Regions from separate parts of the Paenibacillus sp. KS1 genome, predicted to be linked through region 3. Evidence: riboswitches for the same ligand, from Rfam matches in the RefSeq annotation. Region 3 holds a riboswitch; each other region holds the start of a gene.
The links. Region 3 has a riboswitch for cobalamin ahead of BBG47_RS22030 (1-propanol dehydrogenase PduQ). Riboswitches for the same ligand answer to the same signal wherever they lie in the genome.
Positions count from the first base shown of each region.

Region 1: linked by a shared signal. The riboswitch ahead of BBG47_RS06335 (S-layer homology domain-containing protein) and the one ahead of BBG47_RS22030 (1-propanol dehydrogenase PduQ) in region 3 are both predicted to bind cobalamin.
Region 2: linked by a shared signal. The riboswitch ahead of BBG47_RS15080 (ABC transporter substrate-binding protein) and the one ahead of BBG47_RS22030 (1-propanol dehydrogenase PduQ) in region 3 are both predicted to bind cobalamin.
Region 4: linked by a shared signal. The riboswitch ahead of metE (5-methyltetrahydropteroyltriglutamate--homocysteine S-methyltransferase) and the one ahead of BBG47_RS22030 (1-propanol dehydrogenase PduQ) in region 3 are both predicted to bind cobalamin.

Region 1 is NZ_MAIS01000012.1:65,497-72,885, reverse strand. It holds gene BBG47_RS06335 (S-layer homology domain-containing protein) at 1-3,602, opposite strand, end outside; cobalamin riboswitch at 3,755-3,947, opposite strand; gene rlmN (dual-specificity RNA methyltransferase RlmN) at 4,081-5,178, opposite strand; gene BBG47_RS06325 (hypothetical protein) at 5,473-6,513, opposite strand; gene BBG47_RS06320 (DUF4179 domain-containing protein) at 6,542-7,389, opposite strand, start outside.
Region 2 is NZ_MAIS01000041.1:13,992-21,380, reverse strand. It holds gene cobS (adenosylcobinamide-GDP ribazoletransferase) at 1-164, opposite strand, end outside; gene cobU (bifunctional adenosylcobinamide kinase/adenosylcobinamide-phosphate guanylyltransferase) at 161-730, opposite strand; gene cobT (nicotinate-nucleotide--dimethylbenzimidazole phosphoribosyltransferase) at 865-1,920, opposite strand; gene BBG47_RS15090 (ABC transporter ATP-binding protein) at 2,211-3,080, opposite strand; gene BBG47_RS15085 (FecCD family ABC transporter permease) at 3,077-4,120, opposite strand; gene BBG47_RS15080 (ABC transporter substrate-binding protein) at 4,138-5,139, opposite strand; cobalamin riboswitch at 5,601-5,812, opposite strand; gene BBG47_RS15075 (histidine phosphatase family protein) at 6,009-6,890, opposite strand; gene cbiB (adenosylcobinamide-phosphate synthase CbiB) at 6,921-7,389, opposite strand, start outside.
Region 3 is NZ_MAIS01000082.1:20,564-27,952, forward strand. It holds gene BBG47_RS22015 (LytTR family DNA-binding domain-containing protein) at 1-90, shown strand, start outside; gene BBG47_RS22020 (DUF3021 family protein) at 103-561, shown strand; gene BBG47_RS22025 (alpha/beta hydrolase family protein) at 703-2,019, shown strand; adenosylcobalamin (AdoCbl) riboswitch at 2,132-2,283, shown strand; gene BBG47_RS22030 (1-propanol dehydrogenase PduQ) at 2,671-3,813, shown strand; gene BBG47_RS22035 (BMC domain-containing protein) at 4,009-4,365, shown strand; gene BBG47_RS22040 (EutP/PduV family microcompartment system protein) at 4,378-4,809, shown strand; gene BBG47_RS22045 (ANTAR domain-containing response regulator) at 4,887-5,459, shown strand; gene BBG47_RS22050 (sensor histidine kinase) at 5,452-6,876, shown strand; gene eutA (ethanolamine ammonia-lyase reactivating factor EutA) at 7,050-7,389, shown strand, end outside.
Region 4 is NZ_MAIS01000038.1:14,087-21,475, reverse strand. It holds gene BBG47_RS14420 (MbtH family protein) at 1-58, opposite strand, end outside; partial or broken gene BBG47_RS14415 (transposase) at 1,494-1,999, shown strand; gene metE (5-methyltetrahydropteroyltriglutamate--homocysteine S-methyltransferase) at 2,408-4,735, opposite strand; cobalamin riboswitch at 5,059-5,249, opposite strand; gene BBG47_RS14405 (HesB/YadR/YfhF family protein) at 5,462-5,752, opposite strand; gene BBG47_RS14400 (heavy metal translocating P-type ATPase) at 5,943-7,389, opposite strand, start outside.

The DNA.
Region 1 (7,389 bases), on a different contig from region 3:
GCAAAGCCGCCATCTTTATTAGCATACGTGCGCAAAGCTTGCAGCAAACCCCCGCCATTTTGCACAAATCTCTTATCTTCCAAATCAATACCGAGACTAGACAGTGCTACGATCACCTGCGAGATGCTCTCACTAGTCTCTACGCCCCACGCCTTGAATCCTCCGTTAGGAAGCTGCTTGGAGGACAACCATGCTAACGCCTTATCTGTAGCTACCTTGACCTCTTTGCGTTCCTGATATTTCGCTAACGCTTGCAGTGACATAGCGGTCATATCAATATCGCTCGCTGCACTAGACTCTTTGCTTAGAGGGAATCCGCCATCCGTATTTTGTTGATTCAGCAATTGCTGAATCAGCTTATCTCTTGTCCATTGTGCATCATTAGGAATGGTGGATTTATTCGCATCCAAGGCCAACAAGCCAAATACGAGACCATTTATGCCTTGATTCGTCATGCGAGCATTATTATAAATTTTCTCCAGCAGATTATAGCCGGCTACATTGCTTGGATCCTTGCCGATTGCTGAAACTACGAGAGCTATACGTTCGTAGTCGGTCACCAAGCGGAATTCACCTTGTTTCTCTTTCACAAAGTTCTCTAATGCTGTGTAGTACGCAGATGGTACTTGCTTGCCTGATCGAGCAAGAGCGATGGCATCCCAATCAACAAAGCTGTCTTGAGCGGTAAATTGTCGATTGTTCTGTACCCACGCAGAAGTACTGTTCAAGAGCGCTTGCAGCTTAGCCGATGTCTCTTTTTGCTTCGGTGTAAGCTCTTTCCCACCTTGATCTGTTACGTCCGGTACACCGATGCCTCCAGGCAGGTTAGGCTTAACGGGTACTTTTGTGTCTCCTTCGAAGTTGTCTCCGATGTCTTTGCCTAAGTTTGTCGTATACTGCCAGCGAAGTACGTCTCCCTTATTTAAGCGATAGATTCCTGCGCTGTATTTTGGGAAAGTGCCGTTAACAGAATACATCCAGCCACTTAGATCCTTAGCTCGCAGCCCGTCAATTTCCCAAACATAAATAGAACTTCCTCTACCTTCTCTATCTATCGATATTCCTGATTTTGCGGCTACTCTCTCCAACACAGTAAAAGCTGTATCTCCATCTTGAAGTGGTACCGTCATTGGGGCAATAATGTCCCCCGCTCCGATTGAACGCTTTTCTACTGAAAAGGTTATCGTATCTGCAACAAAAGGTGGCACGACAACGCCGCCACCATTTCCGGTGCCTGTACCTTTATCTCCACCAGGTACTTCTGGTTTTTCGGTACCTGTTCCATTATCCCCGCCAGGTACTTCTGGCTTTTCGGTACCCGTTCCATTATCTCCGCCGGGTACTTCGGTTCCTCCGTTACCTTCCTTGGCTTTCGTTATATAAGTGACAAATTCAGAAAAATGCCTTGTCTTGATTACGAGTTCGCCTTGTTCTCCATAGGAGTAGGCATCATCATTACGAACAGATGCATCATCGTATTTTTGTATAGCAGTAAAAGTCCCACTGGCATCCAAATATCCTGCTTCATTATCTCCCTGACCCTTTAACACTAGCGTTACATGCTGATTGAATTGAATATCTTGATCTCCGCCTAGTTTGACACGCAGATCAATGTTCTCTGTCTCCTTCTTCACATGAGATAGAACTTCGTTCACTTTTGCAAGAAGCGCCTCATTATTTGCATCCCCACTATGAGGAAGTTCCAGTTTTTTGTCCCAAGCCGGAGAAATGACAACAGTATTCGATTCAATTTCAAGATATGTACTACTCGTTACCGAAGTAACATGTGGCAATTCTTGTTTCGGAAACACAAGTATTGTCTTGTTGGATGACAATTCATCTTGTGGAGAGCCTATTTCAACTCTCTGTTCCTTCTCATCGACTTGAATCACCTTGTCGTTCGGTTGATTAGGCTTGTCTTGATCCTCAATATCCTTGCCTAAGTTCTTTGTATATTGCCAACGGAGAATATCTCCATCCTTTAATGGGTATGCTCCTGCGCTAGACTTCGGTGCGACTCCATTTACGGTATATACCCATCCGCTTCCATCCCCATGATCCTTTTCCCAAAGGTCATCGATACTTTCTACATATACAGAAGCACCTTTCCCTTGGAACTCTAATTCGATCCCCTGTTCCTCCAGCACTTTCTTAAGGATGGAAAAGGCTGTCTCTCCTTCATAGATCGGTACGGCAGTTGGCACTAGAATATCTGGCTCGTTTAAGGTGCGTCTCTCCACGGATAAAGTAACTAAACCAACCGGTTTAGGTGCCTCTATGCGAATACTGACTACGTTACTGCTTACAATGCCTGCAGTCGTTCCTGCCAAGGACTGTATCGCAACAGTGCCTGCTTTTGCACGACCACTGAATGATATTTTTACTTTTTCATTACTCAGCTTGGAGATTTCCTTCAGCTTTAGTCCAGTCGTTCCTACATCGATAGACCAGCTGTCAGCTTTAGTAGACTCGACTCTAAATAAATCGCCAGACAGTGTAATCTCAACTTCCGGATCTACCGCGCCATTATCAATTTGAGAGGTAGTCAAGATGCTTGAACGATAATTCTGTAGCGGCTTCGCATCAGCAATACGCGACCATACGGATTCGCCGCTTTGAATATCCAACAAGGCAGTAAGCGCCTGCTGTGTTGCCATGCCATTACCATCAGTGTCCTTAACTAGCCAAGCAAATGAACCGTCAGCCTTCTGAAATTGAGAATACGCATCCAAAAACGTTTTCCCATTCTTCGTCCATCTAGAGCCAAATACATCTTCACCTGAAGCGATTAAGCCGGATACGGAAGTAGATAAGCTATTCGAATTCTCGTCCCCGACGATACCCTCACTTTCAGAAGCGAATCCTGCACTGTTCAACTGACGCTTCATCAGTAAGTTCTTTGCACGTTCAATCGCCTGCTCAACAGCGCTATCTCCTTGATATTGGCCTAATGCCAGCAGGGCCATTCCAGTTATATCGGTGTCACCTGTGCTTCCCGTAGCCTCAAGTCCGAATCCGCCGTCTGCGTACTGGGCACTGAGTAAATACTTCAGAGCCTTCTGTCGAGATGCGTCATCCTTCCATACCCCGACATCCTGTCCCCGCTTCAATCCGGCATTGAGTGCAAGTATGGACCAAATATGCTTATTTACGGCACCAAAGGATCCTGTTGTTTGATTTTGCTGTGATGCTAAATCTGACCACAGGTTTCGATTTGTTTCCCAAGCATGTTCAGGATCTCTCCCCATCGAAAGCAAGCCGAATATGTATTGTATCTGTTCCGTTCCATTGGATTGGGGACGATATCGTCTCGGCTCCTTCTTTTCCCACGCGGGCAACTTCCAAGTCCCATCATGCAAATCTTGACCCGCACTCCACAGAGCAACAAGCTCCCACCATGAATCACTTACAGCGTCTTGATTAGAAGCATCATTATAATAGTCCTTATAATATTGAACCGTATGTTCAATCATGTTATTTAACTGAGTATTGCCCTGCCCACTAGCCGCTCCTATGACTTGTGGCTGTACAAGTGATAACAACAATACGATACTTAGTAATGCAGACAAGCTCTTCTTCAACATTCTGTTCGTAATCTTCAATGTCCGCTCTCCTTATAAATCAATATAAAGGCAATAAAAAAACACCTTTCCTTGTTAGAAAGATGTTAGGTAACCACTTCTGTGCAGCCAAATACACTAGTAATCTCCTACTAGCAGCACGAATAAACATCCCCCTCCCATCCTCGTGAGAAATATAGAGCACTTATATGGCAGGTCTCCTGGCTTCGCATCATCGCTCGACAATCTACCTTCCCGTTAACTCAGTTAACAGTGGATAAAAGCCTTGATTATCAGCTCTGCGTTACAGTGGCGGGACCGCGTCGAACTCGCATCGACTTCCCTATTAAGCTGCGCATGCACAGCACCATATAAACTATTTCTATGTAATTGCGATAAGAATACGCGGTTTTATTGTAGCAAAATTTAGCATGACGGACAAAGAACTTTCTCATAGACAGCACGAAAAAAAGCGCCCTACCCATTGGTAGGTACGCTTTTTGTAAACTACAAATTGATTTTAGCTCATAGCTGCCTGATCGGCACCAGCACCGCTTTCCTTCTTAATCTGCTTACTGCGAAGCTGTCCGCATGCTGCATCAATATCTGTGCCATGCTCCAACCGTACACTGCAGCTAATGTCATTTTTCTTCATGACATCATAGAAGCCGCGAATTGACTCCTGCTCACTGCGCTGATACTGGCTGTGCTCATCAACTGGATTGTACGGAATCAAGTTCACATTGACCTCGTCCTGCATCTTCCACTCTTGAATCAGCTGCACCAACTCAAGCGCGTGCTCCTGCTGATCGTTCACGTCCTTCAGCAAAATATATTCCAGTGTCACCCGTTGGTTCGTCGTGTTGATGAAGTACCGAATCGCCTCCATCACCTTCGCAATCGGAATCGCGCGGTTAATCTTCATAATGCGCGTGCGAAGCTCATCATTCGGCGCATGCAAGGATAGGGCCAAGTTCACCCGCAGATTAATATCTGCGAAGTCTTTAATCTTATTCGCCAATCCACTTGTCGAAACCGTAATTCGTCTCGCTCCAATTGCCAGACCTTTGTGGTCGGTAACAACCCGCAAGAAGTCAACGATATTCTCGAAGTTATCGAATGGTTCTCCGATACCCATCACGACGATATGGCTGACTAAATCACCCTCACCCACTGCATCCAAATGGTGCTGAACCTTCATGATTTGCTCCACAATCTCACCGCTCGACAAGTCGCGGCTCTTCGCCAGCAGTCCGCTCGCACAAAAGCTGCAGCCGATGTTGCAGCCAACCTGAGTCGTCACACATACCGACAGCCCGAATTTGTGTCTCATCAATACTGTCTCGATCAAGTTGCCATCCTGCAGCTTGAACAAGAACTTGATTGTGCCGTCAGCCGATTGCTGCTTCACATGCTCGCTAAGCGTATGAATAACGAAGTGTTCAGACAGCAGTGCTACGCTGGCTTCATTTACTTCTGTCATATCAGCGAAATCCTTGACCCGCTTACGATATAGATAATCCCACACTTGGGATGCCCGTGACTTCTTATGCCCCCGCTCCTCTAACCAAGCGGCCAACTGATCCAATGTTAATCCATAGATGGATTGCTTATTCATCTAGTGCCCTCTTTTCAACACGTTAAAATTCTGTCTTACTTGCTTATAAGTTCTTCTATAAATCACTGAACTTCCTCTTATAATCTGATTATTATTGTCCCAGAACTTCTGAAATATAACAAGAGTCTTTCCCGTTATAGTCAATAAGTGATTGTTTTCATAAGGGATGTCGAATGCCATCAGATATAATTAGCTTAAATGGAAAAGGGGCGCCAGTTGTGGCGCCCTCTCTTCTATTATTTAGAACCCATAATTATATATAACATAACCATTCTGCTCTCTATATTATTTATTCTATTTTCGTTCCATGCGAACGAGATTGCCGAAGTTATCAAACTTGGCTACAATTGAGTCCTTGCCCTTGCTGCTAAACGTGTAGTCGCCCCAGTCCTTATTAACCTTCACCTCGTAGGAAGATAAGTCTACGCCCCACAATTTCTTCGCGATAGGCTTAGCGATCACAACACCTTGCTCTTTTGTCAATGATTTGCGCTTCTGATTATCCGTTGTAGGCTTAACATTTATGGATATAAGCTTGCCCGTTTTTGCTTCAATTGTGGCAGCAGCCTCGACCACGAACGCCCGGTTATTCTCATCTATCATCACAGCCCCATTTTTCCTGAAATCACCTTTAACCTCTATTTTCCTTGCTAGCTTCCATTCTTCTCTTCCTTCATATTTTTCGTATTCAATGTTCGTAAATGGTTGAACCTTATCGATTCCCATACTTTTTACAGCCTGCTCTGCCACGCTTATGATTTTGCGATCCATATCCGCTGCCTTGTATGTAAAGCGGTAATTTAATGGCTTATTTGTCTTCGTATCGATCTGAACGAATTGATTGTCTTTCGCTCCGAAAGTCATCGATTCTGTTTTATTGTCTGCGATATTGTTCTGGAAAAAGTGAGCTTCCGTAAAGACCAGCTCCGCATTTTTGCGAAACTGCTCCGCTGCTGACTGTGCTGCCTTCAGGTACGATGCGTACTCATCAGTTACCTCCTCCATTTTGAAGCTCAGCGATATGGTAAGTACCTTGCCGGAAACTGCATCGACCGATACAACGGCGCTCCGATCTTTGGATTGGATGATCCAATTCTCTTTTTTCTTTTTATCTACAAAATAACTATCCTTGAACGCTTCCTCCAATTGAAATGCTTTTCCGTTTCCGTATTGCTCAATCGCCTTCTCAGCCGACTCTGTCAACTTTTGATCTACATCGCTATACTGAACAATTCCCGTCCCTCCGTTATTCCCGCCGGCCTGTTCCGCCATAGCCGGAGTTGCAGCGAACAAGCTGCATGCGAGTGAAAGCGCCAATAATGTATTCATTTTCATGAAAAATACCCTCCTCGTATAAGTCCGTTTAATCTTGTATTCCCTCTGCCGGAATCAGCTCCAACTTCCAGAACTCACCCTTTGCATTGACGGTTCCTTTAATCGTCGTTGAACCTTCTTTCGTGAATGTATATTCATTGAGCTTGACGCTCACATCGTAGCCTTCCATATCGATGCCGAATACCTGCTTAACGGTCGAAATGACCTTACTGATAGCCTGTTCTGGCGTATAAAGCAAAGTTGCGTATTTCTTCCGTGCAGCTTGCTCATCGCCAGGATAATCATCTTTATAGCTTTGCTGAACCGACCAGACTCGGTTCGTCCGTACCCCCACTCTGGCAAAGAGAGTCCTATCACGCCCAATCTCCCATACATGTTCCGTTGGAGTCATTCTCTGCGTCATGGTTGTGGATCGCAATGCCTTGCCTTCCGCAAAAAGTGGATACGCCTTCTCCGCTGCAGCTTTGGCCTTTTCATTGAAGCTTCCATGTTCATACCGCAGTTCTGCTATTTCCACCTGACCCGTTACCGCATCAATCGTAATGGAAGCTTGGTCATTATGGAACGACCAGCTATTAAGTTCCTTAGATCTCACACGGACAGCCTTCGCGAATGCGATCGGTTGTTCAGGCTTCATTTGCCGCAAGGTATCTTCAACCGTCTGACGCAGTTTGTCATTCAATTCATGGTATGGAACGGCACGTTGTACAGTAATGGGCTCTGCCGCTTCTTTGAGCATTATGACAAAGCTCTCGCCGTTATCCTTGGCATATAGGAACCACCGATCGCTGTAATCTGCGACGCCATACAGTTCGGCTGGCTTGTTTGGAGCGAGATCATGCATTGCCTGTTCCGCCTTGCTTACGATTTCAGGCT
Region 2 (7,389 bases), on a different contig from region 3:
CCAGCTCCTGCTCCCCACACAATCAATCCAATTACCCCGCCCGCGACGGGAAAGAACAAGGTGCTGCGCTTCAGCACCTCATTCGTGAATGGTACTTCCTTCGGGATTGGAATGCGGGTCAGGAACTGCATGGCAGCAATACACGCATGTACATATTGCTTCATAGCACAACCATCCTGCTCTTGAGCTCTATCGGAATCCCAGCCGTAACCAAATACACTTCGTCTGCAAGTGCTGCTATTCGCTGATTTAGCCGGCCCGCTGCATCGCGGAACACTCGTCCAAGCTTGTAGGCAGGCACAACGCCGCTGCCAACCTCGTTCGTTACCATGACGATGACACCATCACGCTGCTGAATACCTTGAAGCGCATGCAGAATGTCGCGAATACGGCACTCCAACTGTGCCTCCATCCGTTCCTCATCCTCCTGCTCTGCACGCAGAAGCTCATTGGACAGCCAGATCGTTAAGCAATCAACGAGCACTGTCGGCTGTCCTTCTTCACTCAACCAATCCGGGAGATCTAACGACTGGTTCACTGTGCTCCACGCGTATCCAGATGCCTCACGACTCGCCTGATGCAGCCTGATGCGCTCCTTCATTTCCTCGTCATGAGCTTCAGCGGTCGCAACATAGGTACCGCCCTGCGGGGACAACTTCATAAATAATCGCTCAGCGAACGTACTCTTCCCGCTGCGTGCTCCGCCTGTTACGAGTACAATTTTCCCCATGCTCACTCATCCTTGCTTCAAAATACTAGATTGAATATCCTAGTTTGACATCATACATGCATTCATCATGCTTGTTTGACTACGATAGTATTCTTGTTCACTTGGAGCCATAATCCCGGCATGCCAGCCCGCGATTACTCCTTATTGGTTACACCCGCCTCTGCGAATGTTGCCATCTCCCGCATAATCCGCACTGCAGCATCAATTAGCTGGAACATCAGCACACCGCCAGTCCCTTCGCCAAGACGCATCTGCACATGCAAGCAAGGATTCAGCTTCAGCTCAGACAGCAGCGCTGTATGCCCCCGCTCCTCTGACAAGTGCGAGCCAATAAGATAAGGCTGTACCGCCGGAGCTAATCGTACAGCAGCCAGAGCAGCCGCACTGGAGATAAACCCGTCTATCACAACCGGAACCTGATTCGCCGCCGCAGCTAGAATAACACCCGTAAGACCGGCAATTTCCAGCCCGCCTACCTTCGCCAATACATCCAATGCATCCTCATGATTCGGTGCATTGATTTCAAGCGCTTGCCGTACCACATTGCATTTATGCTTCCACTGCGCGTCGCCGATGCCTGTCCCATGGCCTACTGCCTCTTCAGGCTCCATTCCAGTAAATGCACACAGCATCGCCGCGCTCGCCGTTGTATTTCCAATGCCCATCTCCCCTGTCGAGAACAGGCGGTATCCTTCGCGAACGTACTGCTCCACAATATCAACGCCTACTAGAATCGCAGAGATTGCTTCCTCTCGCGACATAGCAGGCCCCTTCGCCATATTCGCCGTTCCTTTACGCACCTTGCGCGATACAAGCTTCGGATCGTCCAAGTCCGCATTGACACCGATGTCGACACATACCACGTCTGCACCAGCTTCGCGCGACAGAACATTGACCGCAGCTCCGCCACGGAGGAAATTATACACCATCTGCGGTGTCACTTCGGATGGGAATGCGCTAACGCCTTCCTCACATACTCCATGATCGCCAGCCATGACAATAACGGCCTTCTTCTCGAATTGTGGTTTAACCTCTCCTGTAATACCTGCAACTTGAATCGCAACCTGCTCGAGTACTCCCAAGCTTCCCGGCGGCTTCGTCAATTGATTTTGATGTTCAATGGCAGATTGGATTGCCTGCTCATCCAAGGGCTTAATTTGTGCGATCAGTTGATTCAATCGTTCATTCATGCTGCTCATCTCCGTTGTCAAATTGATTTTCATGTGTTCAAGCTTGTGTTCATAGATGTGCATATAGTTGTATTCATTTCTTAGTTCTGTTCTTAAATGTGCAAATGATTGTTTTCAGTTCTTAGTTGTGATCTTAGATCCGTGCACAGATTGTGGTTCTTTCTGACTATGACTCCTATCCACTCTTGTTCCATGCAACATCCACTATATTCATCGTTATCGATTTTCAAGCGGAATGCTATAAATTTCGTTATTGCAAAACTACAGCAACTTATGCTTTCCAGGGCCGTCTATAACCCTAGCTTCGGTCGAATAAGAATCTGAGGGCGGCCCGTATCGGGATGCGGCACAACCGTCGTCTCTGTGGCAAAAATACGTGACAGCAGCTCCGTAGTCATGATCTGCTCAGGTGTGCCTTCAGCAGCAATGCCGCCTCCATGAATGACAACAAGCCTATCGCAATATAAAGAAGCCAAATTCAAATCATGGAGCACGGATACGACCGTCAACCCGCAATCCTGCTGCCACTCCCGAACAATATCCATAAATTGCACCTGATAATGAATGTCCAAATACGTCGTCGGCTCATCCAGCAGGACTACAGAAGGGGATTGCACCATTAATTTGGCCAATGCCGTTCGTTGGCGCTGCCCGCCGCTAATCCGATCAAGCGGATAGTCAGCCAGCTCCGTCAGTTGCAGCTTCTCCATAATCCGGTCTACAATCTCTCCACTATCCTCGGATTCTGATCCAAGCCATGATTGAAATGGGAAACGTCCCATCTCAACCACTTCGCGCACCGTAAATCCAAGTGGCGGAAGCGCTTCCTGCTGCAGCACTGCCATCATCTGAGATAGTGCTCTACGCTTATAGGTACCCAGCATTTGACCAGCAAGCTGTATAGAGCCAGAAGTAGGTCGATCCACTCCTGACAACAAAGACAGAAGCGTGGACTTGCCACTACCGTTCGGACCAATGATGCCAACCCACTCCCCAGACTCCACAGCGAAATCCACATCTTGCAGCACATGCTTCTCACCGTAATGCTTGCTCAGTCCTTGAACCTCAATGATGTTGCCCTTCTCCATTTGAATAGCATGATTGCTGCTCTCTGCATGATCTAGATTTGCTTTCGGAAGATGTTCTATTCGCTGTGTCATGACCATTTCCCCCGTTTCGCTCGCTTATTGCGCATAAGCAAGTAGGCGAAGAATGGCGCACCTAGAAACGCGGTTACAACCCCAAGTGGGATTTCTGTCGGTGCGAATGCCGTACGGGCAATCGTATCTGCCCACATCACATATATCGCTCCCCCAATTGCTGAGAGCGGTATCAAATATCGATAATCAGGGCCTACAATTAAGCGCAGCAGATGCGGAACGACTAATCCGACAAAGCCGATGACGCCGGAGACAGATACGGCAGCTGCCGTAATCATCGTTGCCGTCAGCAGCACTACCCATTTCGTCCGCTCTACATGAAGTCCGAGATGCGAGGCCTGCCGCTCACCTAATGCAAGCAAATTAAGCGGTCTTGCATATGCAATAAGAATAACAATGCCAATTGCCAAATAAGGAGCGAGCACCACTGTATAAGACCAGCCTCGCATCGCCAAACTGCCCATCACCCAAAACAAAATCTCATTGATCGTCTGATTTGTCATGGCTACAAGAAAGGAGACGATGGAGCCGAGAAAGGCTTGCATCACGACTCCAGATAAGATCAGTGTCTCGATTGGAATCTTCCCCTGCTCACTGGCCAGCTTAATGACGAACATTAGGGTCGCTACCCCTGTAGCGAATGCAACGACAGGAATCGTCCATTCGCCGAACAGCGAATACTGCAAACCGAAGTAAATAAGGAATGCGGCTCCAACAGAAGCCCCTGAAGATACCCCTAATGTATACGGATCTGCCAACGGGTTGCGCAGCACTCCTTGAAATGCAGTACCTGCGACCCCAAGCGCCGCCCCTACGAGCATTGCCAATAGAACTCGTGGGAAGCGTACCTTCATCATAATTTGCGCGGAAGCGTCATCCCATGTGACCGGTATGAACTGATCCAGCCCTGGAATATGATGAAGAAGAATTTGAGCAATTTCCCCCATTGGCATTTGTACAGAGCCTACAGCAAGACATCCTACAACGGACAAAAGGAGAAGCGCAATACCCGCTCCTCCATACCAACCCATTTTATTCATCGATTTCTCCACGATGATTATTTCACCAAGTCCGGATGAACCGCCTTCGCAACTGCCTTCAATCCGTCAGCTACACGAGGTCCCGGACGGCTGATCAGGTTCTGATCCACACCGATTACTTGATTGTTCTTAATTGCATTGATGTTATTCCAACCGCTGCGTCCACGAATAATTTCTTCCAAGGATTTGTTCGTCTCGGAGTCCACTACACCTTGCGTGAACATGATTACATCCGGATTGGATTTAATAATGTTCTCTTCGTTAATTTGAATCCAGCCGGCTGAATCAGCCGCAACGTTCGTGCCGCCTGCCATTTCAATCAGCTCGTTCATGAACTCGCCGCTGCCTACTGTCCAGCCTGGGGAGAATTCAATATACACCTTTTTCTTCTCCGCACTTTGAACGGCCGACTTCACATCTTCACGCACTTGCTTCATGTTGTCAACAATCGTCTTCGCTTTAGCTTGCTGATCCGTAATTTGACCATACAATTCGATGTTCTTAATCACATCGTCGTACGTTTTTGGTTCTACCTTGAATATTTTAATGCCCAGCTCACGGAACTTCTTCACAACTGGCTCCTTCATCGAGATGCCTGTGAACACGATGTCCGGCTTAGCTTTAATAATTGCCTCTTCATTCGGCTTCGTAATGCCGCCCATTTTCTCTTTGGACTTCGCTGCTTCCGGATAATCATCAAAATCAGACACCCCAACGATTTGTGCATCCAATCCAAGTGCGAACAAGGACTCTGTCTCAGCTGGAGACACGGACACAATACGTTCTGGCGCTTTGTCGAATGTGAATTCTTCACCCGTTGCATCCTTAACAGTCAGCGGATACGTCGTTTTTAGATCATCCTGCTTCGGTTGTTCTGTAGCCCCATTGCCATTGGACTCTTGCTGTGCAGTATTATTCTCAGCAGGCTTAGCCGCATCTTGATTGCCGCAAGCCGCCAGTCCTACTGTAAGCATAAGCGCCAATAGCGCCGCTACCGATTTGTTCAGCCATTTGTTCAGCCATTTGTTCATGTCAGAATCTCTCCCTCGCGTCATTCTTCCTAGTCTCTAACCATGTACTACCCGTGCAGGTGTAAAGCGGTTCCATCCTTCGCCATGCGAACGATAATGCACTGCAAGCTGCACTTGCCGTAAGAATGTATGTACATCCCCATTCGGTATCAGTTGTCAATGAGCACTTGCATATACCTGAGCTGTAAATCCTACTGTGACTGAATTTGTGATATACATTCGTGCTGTGCAATTGCATTGAACTGCAGTTTACCTTGTACAAACGAAGTGCTTGATGGGATGTGAAATCATTTCCAAATACAGCAAAAACCCCCGATCCTTCGATCCGGGGGAACACAAAGTCATCTATCGCAATATTCAACAGACACCTAGAAGCAGGAAGCAAGCAGCTGCGCTGCCATGTTGCCTGATGCATTACGCCAATGACGTGATCCTCTCCGCGAAGGATACAGCTCGTCCATCTTCAGGCAGGTTTCCTGACTTAGGAGAATACGTTGCAGCTCGCCTTCCCATCCATAGCGGTTCATACAGCACACACTAACGAATTCGACAGTGGCATCATGAGCGCAACACTCCATTCACAGTGGCGGGACCGCGCCGGGTTCACACCGGCTTCCCTATTAACCTCGAATATGCATCGACCATACAATACATCGGTATCTCTTACCGAGCAACGCGTATGGATCCGTACCGCATACATACCCAAGGACCTGAAGTATCACGATTATTCAATATGGAATACATTTCGTCATCCAAGTGCTAAACTCGATAATTGATTATAGGGGAAAAGCCTCTGCGTTGCAATAGATTACATCATTGCGTGCATCTAATGAACCTGCTTTGACACACAAACGTCATCATCTGCTTGGAAGCCGTTCTGCTCGCAAGAACTTCCATTTGCGGGCACATCGCTTCGCCGTAATCATAACACCGCCACCGATTGGCGCAGCGGCTTCCCAGAATGACTTCCGCGGGAAAGCCAGCGTATATAAGCGACGAACGACGCCCCCGTGTGTGACGATGACAACATCCGGCCGCGGACTAGGCCCGCTTCCATATGACTGTCTCTGCATCCGGCTTGTCTTGCTGCGCAGCACACGTCCACGTGGCAGCGGCGAAGAATGGTACGGCCGACGACGGATAGCGCCCTCTTGCCGTTCCATATGATTTCCGCTGCTGATGAAGGAATCACGCGCATTGCGCAGCACTTCCCACCATACATGCGCCGTTCGCGTACAGAAGGACTGCCACGGTTCCCCGCGCGGCGGCTGGATGGCTGATGAATCGTCAAGCCATCTTCGATACTGTGGATCTTCCTTCAAGTCATTGTAGGTTAACCCTTCCCACATACCGAAGTCATATTCTCGCAGCCTTGTGTCCTCCACAGCTTGGATGCTGTCACGCGGACGCAAATAGGCGAGCGTGTCGCGACAGCGGCGCATATCGCTCGTGTATAGCAGCGGTGATGGATGCGCCAATGTTCGGCGAAGAGCTCGGAGCTCTTCTGGTGAATCCGGCAATAGCGGTACATCCGAATAGCTAATATATCGCCGCTCCGTATTCTCTTGCGTCAAGCCATGACGAACAAGTGCGAAGCGCACAATTTTGCCGCTTGCTTGACTCTTTTTTCGTAACATATGTCTTGTCATTAATAATCGTTTCCTGTTGTTTTTCGATGCTCCTGAACGACGCCGGTTCCGATGAATAGCGGGAGCATTCCATTTAGTTGTCCGTGTCATCCCATTTGTACTCCTTCATCCGCCATTCATCTACAGAAGCCATCCTCCGCGCACATATAGGAGCAGGCCTGCCAGAATAACAAAGACTGTCGAGCTGCTTACGAGCAGCCTGCATACCGCAGGCACATGCTCTGCTTGCAGAGGCTGCTTCATATCCCCCATATAAGCGCGGAACGAACGTATTCCTTTATACACATTATAACCGCCAAGCCTGATGCCAAGCGCACCTGCTGCTGCTGCCTCTGCCCACCCGCTATTCGGGCTTGGATGCTTGCTTGCATCTCGAAGCGCCATTGACCAAGCCCTGCGTGCATCATACCGATGAATCCAAGCGCTCAGCGTGATGAGCACAGCAGTGATCCGTGCTGGTATCCAGTTGGCGATATCATCGAGGCGGGCAGATGCCCAGCCCAAATTCTGATATTTCTCATTTTTATAGCCGACCATAGAATCGAGCGTATTCACCGCACGATATGCCATAGCCAGCGGAGCGCCTCCG
Region 3 (7,389 bases):
GGCAGGTTCGAGGCGAGAATGGATAATGGAGAGACGGTTATGGTGTCGCGTCAATATGTGCCGATTCTGAAATCGATGCTTGGTCTATAGGGAGGGACGAACATGAATGTTTCAGAGATTGTAAAAAGCTTTGTAAGAAATTACTTGCTTGTATTTGCAGGCATTGTCATATTCATCACCCTGCTGAATCATCTAAATATTTGGGTAGACGGCTCGGATGCTTCGATATTTTCTCTCGGTTTCCATCATATATACGCAATCATGATATGCGCTTTGGTGGGTGTCTTGCCAAGTCCTATGTTCTATTATTCTGCTGATGATATAAGCGAAAAGGGAATGCGGTTGCGAATATTGATCCATTTTGTGATCTTGGAAATAGTGTTGCTTATTTTCACGAATTGGATGGGCTGGGTAACGGGAGTAGTTAACACAATGATACTCGCATTTGAAATCGCAATTATCTCCCTGCTTGTCCGTTGGCTTGAATGGAGCAGTGACAGGAAGGTCGCAATGGAAATCAATGAGAAGCTACAAAAACTAAAAAATGATGAAGAACAATAAGACGGGGAGGCAGCAGCTTACCTCGTCTTTTTTACAGCTTACTTTGTTATTCATACAGCATAGTGTCGTTCATATTTACTCTGCACCAATCGTTATGTATGCTGATGCTGCACGAATGAAGCAGAGGAGGCTTGGATTTGGATGATAGGAAACATCATATTGATTATTGCAGCAGTTTGTGAGATATCATTTGCAGTATTCCGCATTTGTACAAAGTCATATCAGAAAAAGATCAAAGCTTTGATAAGGATTGGCGCTTCTGCAGCATTCCTAATTTTCACATTGGCTTCGGTCATTGAGTGGAGCTTCCGTTGGATGGGACTTGGACTGCTGCTGCTTGTCTGGGCGCTACTTGGAGTATGGACGCTCATACGCAGCAAAGAGGAACACAAAGAATATAAAAGCGGCCGCGTTATCAGGAATGCAGTTGGTATGTTTATGCTCGTCGTCATTGCTGTAACTCCTGCTCTCGTATTTCCGCAGTATCATTTGCCCCCAATTACGGGGAAGTATCAAGTCGCAACCGCATCATATACCTATGTTGATAAAAATCGTATCGAACAATTTACAGACACAGGAGAAAATCGGCACGTCAATGTTGAGTTTTGGTATCCTGAACATGCAAACGGTACCTATCCATTGTTGGTATTCTCTCATGGTGCATTCGGCAGCAAAGGAAGCAATATCTCAGCCTATATGGAGCTTGCGAGCCACGGGTACGTAGTATGCGCTATCGATCATCCGTATCATTCTTATTATACGGAATCCAATGACGGAAACAAAACATTCACCGATTGGAATTTTATGCAGGAAGTCATTGACAGCAACATGGGCAGATATACGGTAGAGCAAACCTATGGGCTTATTCAAAAATGGATGAAGCTGCGTACGGATGACATGAATTTTGTAATCGATACGATTTTAGGAAAAGCAAAAACGAGCAGTGACAAGGTGTATCAGCTGATGAATACCCAGAAAATAGGTCTGTTCGGACACTCTATGGGTGGAGCGGCAAGCATGAGGCTTGGCAGGGAGCGTGATGATGTTGGCGCCGTTGTCAATATCGATGCCCCAATGTTTGGCGAGCTCATATACAACAAGGAGACCGATGATTTTGCGGCAAGCAACCAGCCCTATACGACTCCACTTCTTAATATCTATTCTGACGGTGTGTGGGTACAGCTCCTACAGCACAACAGCAAATCCCCTTATGCAGCTAACAAGGTTATTGATAAAAACGGTAAAGTCGTGCATACCGTCCATTTCCAAGGAGCGGAGCATATGAGTCTTACCGACCTGTCTCTCATTTCCCCGCTAATATCCAATATGCTGCAGGGCGGCAGGGTGGCGGAGATTGATCCCTATTACTGTCTTGAAACGATGAATCATATTCTAGTACAGTTTTTCGATTGCTATCTCAAAGGGCAGGGCAGCTTCACATCTGCCGGGACATATTGACGGGCAAATCACTCTTAACTATTTCGATCCTCAACTTTTATCTTTTTTTCATATTGCGTTACAGATTGTTTGTGCTATAATAATTGTCGAATGGATGACCCATTCACGTCATGCACAATAGAAGAAGTTATAGACGATGGAAGTTTGGTGCAAATCCAACGCGGTCCCGCCACTGTGATAGGCCGAATGCTCGGTCTTAAGTCAGGTCTTTTGTCTAGTAACTTTGCCAGGCCAGTCATTTCGAGGCGAAAGTGACTGGTTTACAAGTCTAGTGACGATTGCGCCTCGCTAGGCTTTTTTATATTTTCTTGGAGGCTGTCGACAACGCAGTCGAGTCAGCCTGGTGGTCGCCGCCGAAAATACAAAGATGTACAAGCTGGGCAAGCGGGACGTTTTTCAACGAAGAAGAACCAAATGCACAATGATGTGCATGTCCCACCTTTTTTCTTATACAGATTTGTCGTAATGATGAACTCGATTATATTGAGGTTGACGCCTGTTTGCGTTACGATGTACAGTATAGATGATAATTGAATGATAAGTTGCACAATGGCGTGCACACGACATAACAAGCAAAGAGGCTTTTTGAAGGGATCCATCCCTTTGAGAGGCCTCTTTTTTTGTTGCAACTACTCGTTGGAGGTGCTTTACGTGGATAAACTTTCGATCAAAGCCGATCTCTATATGGGGCATGGCGCGCTGGATCGTCTGATGGAATGGCGTAATAAGCGGATTTTCATCGTTACCGATCCATTCATGGTCAAGTCAGGGATGATCAACATGGTATTCGATCGGCTGCATGAGAGCAATGAGCAATATATTTTCAGCAATATCGTACCTGATCCTCCTGTTGAAATCGTAACCGAAGGTGTTGAGGCATTGGGTGCGTTCAACACAGATTTAATCATTGCAATTGGCGGCGGGTCTGCCATTGATGCGGCTAAGGCGATGAAGCTGTTTGCGCAGAAGCTTCTGAACCAGCAGGAGATTCCATTCGTGGCAATCCCGACGACAAGCGGGACGGGCTCCGAGGTGACATCATTTTCGGTAATCAGCGACAAACAGAAGAACATTAAATACCCACTCGTATCCGATGATATGCTGCCGCAAGAGGCGATATTGGATCCGGAGCTGGTTAAGAGTGTGCCGGACTTCATTACGGCAGATACTGGAATGGATGTATTGACGCATGCGATTGAAGCTTATGTGTCTACAAAAGCGAATGATATATCCGATGCGCTTGCCGAGAAGGCAATTAAGCTGGTGTTTGCTTACTTGCCACGTGCATATAAGGATGGTGGAGATTTAGAAGCACGTGAGAAGATGCATAATGCCTCCTGTATTGCGGGCATGGCATTTAATATTACTTCGCTGGGGCTTAACCATGGCATTGCGCATGTCGCTGGAGCCAAATTCAAAATTGCGCATGGCCGCATGAATGCGATGCTGCTCCCGCATGTTATTGAATTCAATGCGAATTATAAGCCAGGCTATGGCAGGGAAGAGAGCACAGCTTCAGCGGTTCGCTATGCAGAAATCGCGAAAAGCTTGGGTCTATCCGCACCGAATCCGAAGAGCGGTGTACGCAGCTTGGTGCAAGCTATCAAGCAGCTGCAGAAGCAATTGCAGATGTCGCAGACGCTGAAGGAATGCGGAATTGAGAAGGCGCTGCTGGACGAAATGAGAGAGTCGATTGCTGAAGGTGCGTTGAAAGACGGCTGCACAGCGACGAATCCTCGTGTACCAACAACTGGAGATGTGGCTGAAATTTTGAACAAAATGTTTCAATCGTAGGTTTGCGTCGAATTTTGTCTGAATGTGTATTGACAACGTTTGCAGTATTAAAATATAGTAAAGGTAACACAACGGCGTGTTGCATACAAAACCAAGCAAAGAGGCTTCTTAAAATTCCTGTGTGAACTTTTAAGGGGCTTTTATGTTTTTTTACAGCAATTTCACGTGTTTCTGACATGAGAGTGAGATGATGGTATGGAGCAACACACTGAGAAACAACGCGTTATCCAAGAGTACGTGCCTGGTAAACAGGTCACGCTGGCTCATATTATCGCGAATCCGAACCCTGATATCTATAAGAAGCTGGGATTAGGGAATGACGCACATGATTCAATCGGAGTCATGACGATAACACCAAGCGAGGCTTCCATTATTGCAGCGGATATCGCGACGAAGGCGGCTGGCGTACAGATCGGCTTCGTCGATCGCTTCAGCGGATCACTCGTCATTACAGGCGATGTATCCTCTGTCGAATCTGCTATAAGTGAAGTGCTGTTTGGACTTCAAAATATTTTAGGCTTCTCAACTGCTGCGAACATAACGAGAACGTAGGTGAAGAAGCTGATGAGAAAAATTATTTTCGCCGGAAGTACCGGTTCTGGCAAGACGACACTGTGCCAATGGCTGCACGGTCAAGAAATTGCCTATAAAAAGACGCAAGCGATTGAAAGCTTCGACCAAGCGATCGATACGCCGGGCGAGTGCATCGAGAACCGATATTTATACAAGATGCTGCTCGTAACCAGCGTAGATGCTGACGTAATCGGGCTTGTGCAAGATTGCACGAAGGAAGATAGCTACTTCCCACCGGCCTTCGCAACTGTATTCGCCAAGCCGGTCATCGGCGTGGTGACGAAGGTGGAACTGGCCGAGTCGCAGGAGCAAATCGCACAAGCGAGAGCTCATCTGCAGGCGGCTGGTGTGGAACAGATATTTGAAGTCTCGACGATAGAGAATGTGGGAGTGGAGGCGCTTCAGCAATACTTGGAAGCGTAAACGGCTGATTCTATTATTACAAGAGGCGCAATACCAATAGACAAGCAAATAACGGCAGACAATGAGGTGCATGACACATGAATGGAAAAATTGTAATAGTCGACGACGAACCTATTACAAGAATGGATATTCGTGAGATGCTCGAAGAGGCGGACTACAATGTAGTAGGCGAAGCTTCCGATGGATTTGAAGCCATCGAATTATGTAAGAAGCATCTGCCTGACCTCGTCATCATGGATGTTCAAATGCCCATCCTCGATGGGCTCAAGGCTAGTAAACGAATCTTATCAGAGCAGCTGGCAGGAGGAATTCTTCTCCTGACCGCCTTCAGCGACAAGCAAACTATCGAGAAAGCCTCGGCTGTCGGTGCGCTTGGCTATCTGGTAAAGCCGCTTGATGAAAAGTCGTTCATTCCCATGGTGGAAGTGACCATTGCCAAAGGCAAGGAAATACGCAAGCTGGAGCAGAATCTATCGAAGCTGACGCAGAAGATGGAAGAGCGCAAAGCAGTGGAGAAGGCGAAAGGGATCTTGATGAAGGAAAATGGCTATACCGAAGAGGAAGCCTATCAAACCCTGCGCAAATTAAGTATGGATAGACGGTGTCCGATGATTGAAATCGCAACCACGATCGTCATGTCCTATGATTGATTTCAAAGAACGAATCAAGCAGCTGTGCAGACTCCATACGGGGTTGTCTGAATCGGATATGGCGTGGATATGCGAAATTGCGGAGTCTTTTGAACATACCGAGGTGCAAGACGATGTGTTCATTGATGTACTGTCCAGTGTATCGAACGAGGCTATCGTCGTATATCATCGCCGTCCGAGCGAACGACAGTCCTTGTATGAGCGTCCAGTTATGGGAGAGAAGGCGCTGCGCGAGAATGAGCCGGGTGTTCTGAGAACACTGGAGACTGGCATTATGTCACAAGGTCTCGTTGCCAACACGCAGGAGAATCATCTTGTTCGGCAGACCGTATATCCGATGAAAAATCAAAATGGCGTCATCGCGGTCGTCATATATGAAAAAGATGTGAGTGACAATATTCAAGCTCACTTCAATATGGCGGGAGCGCCGTATGAAGATGGCGAGATGTCTTCTATGCTGACGGCTATGCTTCGCTTCAAGGATTCGCTTATCAATCAGTTGGAGGACGCTGTTCTCGTGTTCGACAAGCATGGATTTTTGAAGCTCAAAAATAAGCAGGCAGATGCGTATTATAGACAGCTTGGTTATTTGGAGGATATACAAGGCTTGCATTATGACAATTTGTCGCTCGATCAGACGATGTTCTCCGAGGTGATGAAGCAGCATTCATCTTCGCCGTGTTGTCCATTGACGACAGATGTGAAGGCTGCGGGCCGTTACTTCCAAGTAAAGCGGCTATTCATTGAGGAGAAGGATCTGTGCGTAGGCGTCATTCTGCACGATGTAACCGAAATTAAGGACAAGGAAGCAGAGATCATCTCGAAGTCGGTAGCTATTCGTGAAATTCACCACCGGGTGAAGAATAATTTGCAGACGGTGGCGTCCCTGCTGCGCATTCAAGGCCGACAATGCAAGAGCCCCGAGGCTAAGAAATGTCTGGATGACAGTGTCAGTCGGGTATTGGCAATTGCGGCAACTCATGAATTGCTATCAACGGAAATCGATGCTCAGGTAGATCTGCTCGATGTCATACGGCTCATAGCATCGAACATTGAGCGCTGCTTCGTCCATTGCCATGCTGTCGGTGTGAACATCTCTTCAACGGACAGTATTTGCTTAGATAGTGATCGTACCGTAGATATCGCGCTGATTGTAAGTGAGCTGCTGCACAATAGCTATGAGCATGCGTTCGAGGATTGTACGTCTGGTGAAATCACGATCACGGCGCAAGTTGAAGGAGGTCTTGTTACCGTCGTTGTTGCAGACAACGGAACAGGATTCGTGGTAGAAGAAACTTCTCGCAAGAGCTTAGGGCTGTCGATTGTTCGCAGCTATGTGAAGGATAAGCTGAAAGGGAAGCTCACGATTGCATCAAGTGATAAAGGCACGGCTGTTACATTTACGTTCAAAAAATAAATATTCGAACTACAAGGGCGTAGTTTTAGAAGCAAAGAGGCTTAAAGTCAACCATATCCGGTGTGAATCGGAAGTGGTGCTTTAAGCCTTTTTTTGTTCGAATGTATCGTGATGCGATACAGGAACTATGCCCAGTGGAATTACACGGAAATCAATCGGTGGGGGTGAGGAAAGTGGAAGAACAATTGCTGAGTGTAGGCATCGATATGGGGACTTCTACGACACAGATTGTGTTATCGAAGCTTCACATTCAGAACATGGCATCTTCCTTCACAGTGCCGCGATTGGTCATTACGGACAAAGAAGTTGTATATCGAAGCGATATTTGCTTCACGCCTGTAATGGAGGACAATCGCATCGATATGCAGCAGATTCAGGTGTTTATTGAAGAGCAGTATGCGAAGGCTGGCATTCGCAAGGAAGATATTCAGACAGGCGCCGTCATTATTACGGGGGAAACAGCTCGCAAAGACAATGCCAACGAAGCGGTTCTGTCGCTAAGCGGTTTCGCTG
Region 4 (7,389 bases), on a different contig from region 3:
AATATTGCTCTTCATGATTTATTACAACTTCAAAAATAGCAGTCAAATCCTTCGACATTTCCCGATCCCCCAAAAAGAATTTTATTAATCGAATACTTCGTTTTTTTTCAACCAAAATTAGACCTTTGTGTAACAGTAATTAATTCTGTCGATCTCTTTAGAAATCTGTTCTGATTCAACCTCCTTATCTATCTTTTCAATTGTTGCAGCCATAGCATTTCTAGTGTCTGTTTGAAGTTCAAGCCACGGCGGCAAATAGCTAGCATTTTTGAATACAGAATTTAAAAACACTACCTTCTGAAACCGTTTAGAGGCTTACCTTTCTCCCTTAAATCTTTTAGCCACCCTTCTTTATTTATTTGTAAAATACACCATTTAAATGATTATTAAAGCTCCGTATATTGCTAATGAGTTTTCTTTGATGATTAAGATAATTTTATTTGTTTTTTATCGGATGAAAGACACTTTGTTTCGATTCTTTATGTAACTGTCATTACAGCCAAGTAAGCAGAGAATTGAACGAAATAGTATAGTTATATTAAGTAGAAGTAGTTTAGTTTTTAGAAAGCTTATACAGGCCTCGACATTGAATCTAAGGAGAATGGGGTATTTTGGTTAGATGATCTGAAGAAAACATGTCTTTTGCATAATATTACTTGAACGTATAAAATTTAGTTGTCCGATCTTAACTGTAATTCGTATGACACGAATGACGGAAAACTTCAGTCAGCAAAAGCGGTTCAAAAATTAAGTGGATGACTTTTAACCGTTATCTTTAATTTGAAGTTTTTCAAGATATGTTGATTCGAAAAAAAGGGACGCTTTAGATAAAGGAGGACTTATCGAGATGTATATGACAGCTATTAAAACTGATACCCCATCTCATATAAAAAATGGTAGAGTGATCTTTCATTAATGCTTTTTTTATGAGATTCTTCTACAAGAAGGAAGGAAGGAAGGAATTATAACGTTATTTGACAAATGGTTACCCATCCAATATATTGAAAAAACTCAAATTAATTCTTGAGTAATTATCAATGAGTGTAATACATAAAACTTTAGATGTCAAATCACCTTTCCTATATGTTATAGGTATATGATAAATGTCACAATAGAATAAAAGACATTGATGAGAGCAGGATTGAAAAAAGTTATTATATTGAAAAACCATTGAGGGGCAATGACCAATAAGGAGGGGCGGCAGCATTAGGTCTAGAGGAAAGGCAAGGGGACATCCACAAAAATCGAGAAAGAAAAATCTGTATGCGTTGATGGATTCAAAACTATATCAGTCGCTTGGCCTGTATAAGAGTCTGCAAAATAGATTGTGTAACCTCCCAAATCTATTAAAATGGTAAGTAATAGAAAAAGAGGAGGGACACATGGGACTTTGGACAAAAGAGCAACTGCGAGCCTTCATTAAGGAGAAAAGCTGGTAACGGCACAAGACGCGCAAAATGCTTAAAAGAGTTGTTCGCAGAAACCATTCTGGAGATGCTCTAAGCGGCTTCTCTGAAGCGATTGCCGCCTGCTATCCGAAGACCGAGATTCAGAAATGTATGATTCACCACATCCGCAATTCCACTCCCTACGTGTCATTCAAGGATCTCAAGAAAGTCACCGCTGACCTGAAGCCGATTCACAAAGCAGCCACCGAGGGAGGAGCGCTGCTTGAACTGGACCGCTTCGAAGAGGTCTGGGGCGCCAAATATCCGCTCATTGTCCGCTCCTGGCGGAATAACTGGGAGGAACTCTCAACATTACTTTACCCGAGATCCGCAAACTCATCTACACCACCAACATTGAAAGCTACTACCGGCAGCTTCTCAAAGTGACCAAAGGAAAGTGTTTTCCCTACCGATGAAGCCCTACTCAAAATGCTCTATCTAGCCACGATGGATGTTACCCGTAAATGGACGGGCCGTGTTCAGAATTGGGGTCAAATGCTGCTTCAGCTTTCAGTTTCTATCCGGATCGAGTCAGTAACTACTTACGTTAGAAACGCGAATCCCCTTTGGGGGATTGCTTAACATGAGTTTACACAAAAGCCCTCCTTCCTGTATAACAATCGGCATAAGCTCTTTACTAATTGATCGTGGAACAGAAGCTCACTGGTGAGGCGAAGCCTCTGTCCAATTTCGATGACCTCAGAGCATCCTATTAAGGATCGAAAACTTTTTCAACTCATAAAGTTGCTAATTTAGAAAATAGGACACTGCATGGGCCTTGTCAAAGGTCAAGCACCATAATTAATCGACGAGGGGCAGTGTCCTTAACAACATGTACCACAAGCAAAATGCCAAGTAGATTTTCATTTATCACAGCTACTACCAAACTATGATTGATTGGACTCTCCTAGCAGTTCACTTGTACAAAATCGATTCACTATAAACTGTTATAACATAGATTATGCCTCCGTAGGCAGCACAGAAGCTTGACGACGGGCGCGAGCAAGCTTCGTTGCTTCTACCATGTTGCGCAGTGCAGCTACCGTCTCCGGCTCGCGGCGCGTCTTCAGACCACAATCTGGGTTAATCCAGAACGTCTCAACCGGCAGCACACGAAGCGCCTGCTCGATGATCCGATCAATCTCTTCTACAGCAGGCACACGTGGACTGTGAATATCATATACACCCAGACCAATGCCAAGCTCATAGCTCTGCTCCTCCAGCGTAGCAATCATATCGCCGCCGCTGCGTGCCGTTTCGAGCGAGATCACGTCCGCATCCATCTTGCGGATCGTATCGACCATGTCGGAGAAGTCGCAATAGCACATATGCGTGTGTACTTGCGTCTCAGGCGCTGCTCCGCATGTTGCAAGCCGGAAAGCAAGCACTGCCCAATCCGTATAATAGACAGCGTCCTCCGCCTTAAGCGGCATACCTTCCTTCACCGCAGGCTCATCGACCTGGATCATGCCAATACCTGCAGTCTCCAGTGCTGCAATCTCTTGACGAAGCGCGTACGCCAGCTGGAATGCCGCCTGCTCACGAGGAATGTCGTCACGTACGAACGACCAGTTCAAGATCGTAACCGGGCCCGTAAGCATCCCCTTAACCGGCTGAGACGTCAAGGACTGCGCAAATGCCGTTTCCTTCACCGTCATCGGCTCTGTGAACGCCACATCTCCGTACAGAACCGGTGGTTTTACACAGCGCGAGCCATAGGATTGTACCCAGCCGAACTTCGTGAACGCGAACCCGTCCAGCTTCTCGCCAAAGTATTCGACCATGTCCGTGCGTTCGAATTCACCATGTACCAGCACGTCAATGCCGATCTCTTCCTGAATGCAAATCCAGCGTGTCATTTCTTCTTCCAAATAGGTTTCATACGTCTTCGCATCCCATTCTCCCTTGCGGAAGCGAAGGCGTGCGCGCCGGATATCCGCAGTTTGCGGCATACTGCCAATCGTTGTGGTCGGCAGGAGCGGCAGCGATGGCCAGCGCTTGCGTTGAAGCTCCTTGCGTTCCTCGAATGGAAGACGTTCAATTCCTTTTTCCTTTTCTGCACGAAGCAGTTCTTCCAACGCCTGAACGACTTGTGGACGCTGTCTTAATGGTTCTGTCCGCCATGCTTGAACACGAGCACCGCTCTCTGCTAATGCTGCACGCGTCTCTTCACTCGGGCTTGCGAAGTGACGAGCAAGTAGGGCAGTCTCCTCCAGCTTCTCATCCGCGAACGCCAATGCCTCGCGCACTGGTGCTGACAGCTCAGTTTCCCGCGCCGCCGTGAGTGGTACATGAAGCAGGCTGCATGATGGCTGAATAATCCAGCGTTCCTTCGGTACAATCCCTTCCACAGACTCCAGCCATACTGCAGCAGCCGCTAAGTCCGTACGCCAAATATTGCGGCCATCAATAATGCCGACAGCAAGCTGCTTCTGCGCAGGGAATCCGAATTGACGAAGCGCTGCTTCATTTCTCCCTCTATCATGAACAAAGTCTAATCCGAGCGTATCCACCGGAAGCGACACGAACGCTTCGTAGTCGGACACCGCATCGAAGTAGGTCTGAACCCATAATGATAAGCTTGGTGCTGCCTTGCGCAATTCGGCATAGACTTCCTTCACAGCAGCCCAATGCTCGCTTGGCATTTCCAGCACGAATGCAGGTTCATCCAATTGCACAGCCTGCACACCTTCACCCTCCAACTCGCTAAGCAACTGTCCGTATACCCCTACGAATTGGCGAAGAACGTTCAGGCGCTCTTCCGGTTTAATCCCTTTAATAAAGCGGACATAAGTATATGGCCCGATGATGACTGGCTTACCTTCAATGCCATGAATCTGCTTCGCTTGGCGATAGGCTTGCAACGGGCGATTGACCGTCAATTGCGGCGCCTTGCCTTCCCATTCCGGCACAATGTAGTGATAGTTCGTATTAAACCACTTCGTCATCTCGCAAGCTACCGCATCCTGTGTACCGCGAGCCAAGGCGAACAGCAAATCTGCGTTCACTTCTCCACCGTCATATGCAAACCGTGACGGTATCAATCCGAATGTGGCTGTCATATCAAGCACATGATCATACCAGGAGTAATCATTTACTGGAATCAGGTCAATGCCAGCGTCCTGCATCGTCTTCAGCCGAACATCATTGATGCGCGCCAATTCTTCTTCCAGCTGCTGAACAGAACTGTTCCCAGCCCAATATTGCTCCAATACCTTCTTCCATTCCCGGTCGTATCCGATCCGAGGGTAACCTGCTGTGCTTGTCTTGATTGAATGAACGGTCATCATACTGCCCCTCTCCATGAGTCAATTTGCCGTACGGGATATAGTTGTACAATTTCTATCGCTTAACACGGAATTAAGATTGCAGTTGAACGCTCTACCCCACCATATGTGACTTTATCACTCAGACTTCAGAAATTTTCATTGCATCCCAATATGCAAAAAAGACATTCCTGTCCAACAACAGAAATGTCTCGTAAACGTCCATGAAGTCATAGTGGAATAAATCGATCCTTCCGTCTCATTAGCATACTACCCTCATGCTAAGAGGAATCGAAAACCGATATCCATGCTTACGAACACTTCCCTATCTCCCGTAGGTACGAACAGTGTTGTCAAAACAGGCAGGTCTCCTGGCTTCAGCTTCATTGGCCTTTGCAGCCTTCCCGATCGATTACGACCAGTGGCTCTCTCGCAATACCTCAACTGTCACAGTGGCGGGACCGCGCCGGATTTCCAACCGGCTTCCCTATTAAGCTTCGACGTTACCCAAAGCACCTGTTTCCTCATATTCAATTGCATTGAAAGTCGCAGTCACGCTTCCCCCAATTGAGAACGATTATATATCTAACCAGAACGAATGACAAGGATTTTTTCTCATCTCTAACCAAAATAAACAAATACCGGAGCTGTGACCTTATCTTCATTAAACTCCGATTCACTAGGCGTCTATCCATGCACAATAGGCGAGCCTCTCGGCTCGCCTATTGATGATTACGGGTTGATGCGCTAGATGACCATTCCTTCATGCAGAAAGACAATATCTTCGCCTTTCTCATCTAGCGTCAATTCACGATTATCCAAGAACCATACATCATTTTGCTCCATAAAGAACGTAATGCCGTTCACAACTTCCGTCACTGCTGGATATTGCGGACTGTCTTTCATGATGCCGAATGAATAAGGTCCTGAAGCACTGAATCCGCTGTAGCGGACGAATATGCGTACTGAGTCTCCTGCTGTGAATCCCCAATCAGCCAAAAAACGCTCGACTGCCTTCGCTGTAACGCGTAATTGCATGTTCAGACCTCCTTAATCATACCTTTCATCCGATTTGATCATACCATGTGGCCGCCACTTTTGTTAACACCAAAGTTGACAGTTCGTCAATGATCCGCATCATCATTACCGCATAATACGTTCAGCGATATGATTATATGCTTCCTTCTGTTTAGGAACATCACGATCTCTACCGTGAAATTCTGTCAGGCTACAGCTTGATGCGTTGAAGCCGCAGTGCATTCAGTACAACGGATACCGAGCTGAAGGCCATAGCCGCTCCTGCAAGCCATGGGGCAAGCAATCCGATTGCTGCAATCGGGATACCAATCGTATTGTATACAAGTGCCCAGAACAAGTTCTGCTTAATGTTGCGCATGGTACGGCGGCTCATCTCCATCGCATCCGCAATGCCGTTCAAGTCGCCACGCATTAAGGTTACGCCTGCCGTCTCCATTGCTACATCCGTACCTGTACCGATCGCGAACCCAATGTCCGCTGCTGCCAGAGCTGGCGCATCATTAATTCCATCGCCTACCATGGCGACGACACTGCCTCTCTGCTGCAGCTCGCGCACATGCTGTGCCTTCTGTTCAGGCAGCACCTCTGCAAATACATCATCAATCCCTACTTGTGACGCGATTGCTCTGGCCGTACGGGTGTTGTCTCCTGTCATCATAACAACGCGTATCCCCATTTGATGCAGCCGCTCGATGGCCTTCTTCGAAGAAGCCTTCACTTGATCGGCAACGGCAACTATGCCTTTCCAGCTGCCATCAACCGCGATAAGCATTGCCGTCTTGCCTGCCTGCTCCATGTCTTGCAATGCTTCCTCCGCACCTGCGCTTGCTACCCCGTTCTTCTCCATCCATCTGCGTGTGCCGACAATGATCTGATGCCCATTCACCTCAGCCGCTATTCCATATCCAGGTTCAGCTCGAAATGAATCCGGTTCGACCGTACTGATCCCTTGCTCCGACAATCCCTTCACAATCGCCTGTGCCAATGGATGCTCGGATTGCTTCTCAGCAGATGCCAGTAAGGTCAAGAGTTCTGTCTTCTCGACTTCATTCCCATCATGCAATACAACATCTGTAAGCGAAGGAGCCCCTTCTGTTACGGTTCCTGTCTTGTCGAGCACAACCGTCTGCACCCGATAGGCGCCTTCCAGATGCTCGCCGCCACGGAATAGTACACCATATTCTGCAGCACGTCCGGTTCCCGCCATAATCGACGTTGGCGTTGCCAAGCCGAGCGCACACGGGCAAGCAATTACGAGTACGGCAATGGTTCGAGACAAGGCTACACCGAAGTTGCCTGGTTCAACAGCGAAATACCAAATTAAGAATACAAGCACCGCAATCCCAACGACTATCGGCACGAAGATGCCTGATATTTTATCAGCGATCCGCTGAATCGGAGCCTTGGAGCCCTGCGCCTCCTCAACGATTTTAATAATTTGCGAGAGGGCCGTCTCGGAGCCGACCTGAGTCGCTCTCATCGTAAATGCCCCCTGCGCATTCACGGTAGCCCCATATACATTATCGCCAGCTTGCTTCTCAACAGGGACGCTTTCACCGGTAAGCATGGATTCATCCACGGTCGATGTCCCGCTAACTACAATGCCGTCTACCGGTACTTTCTCACCTGGGCGAACA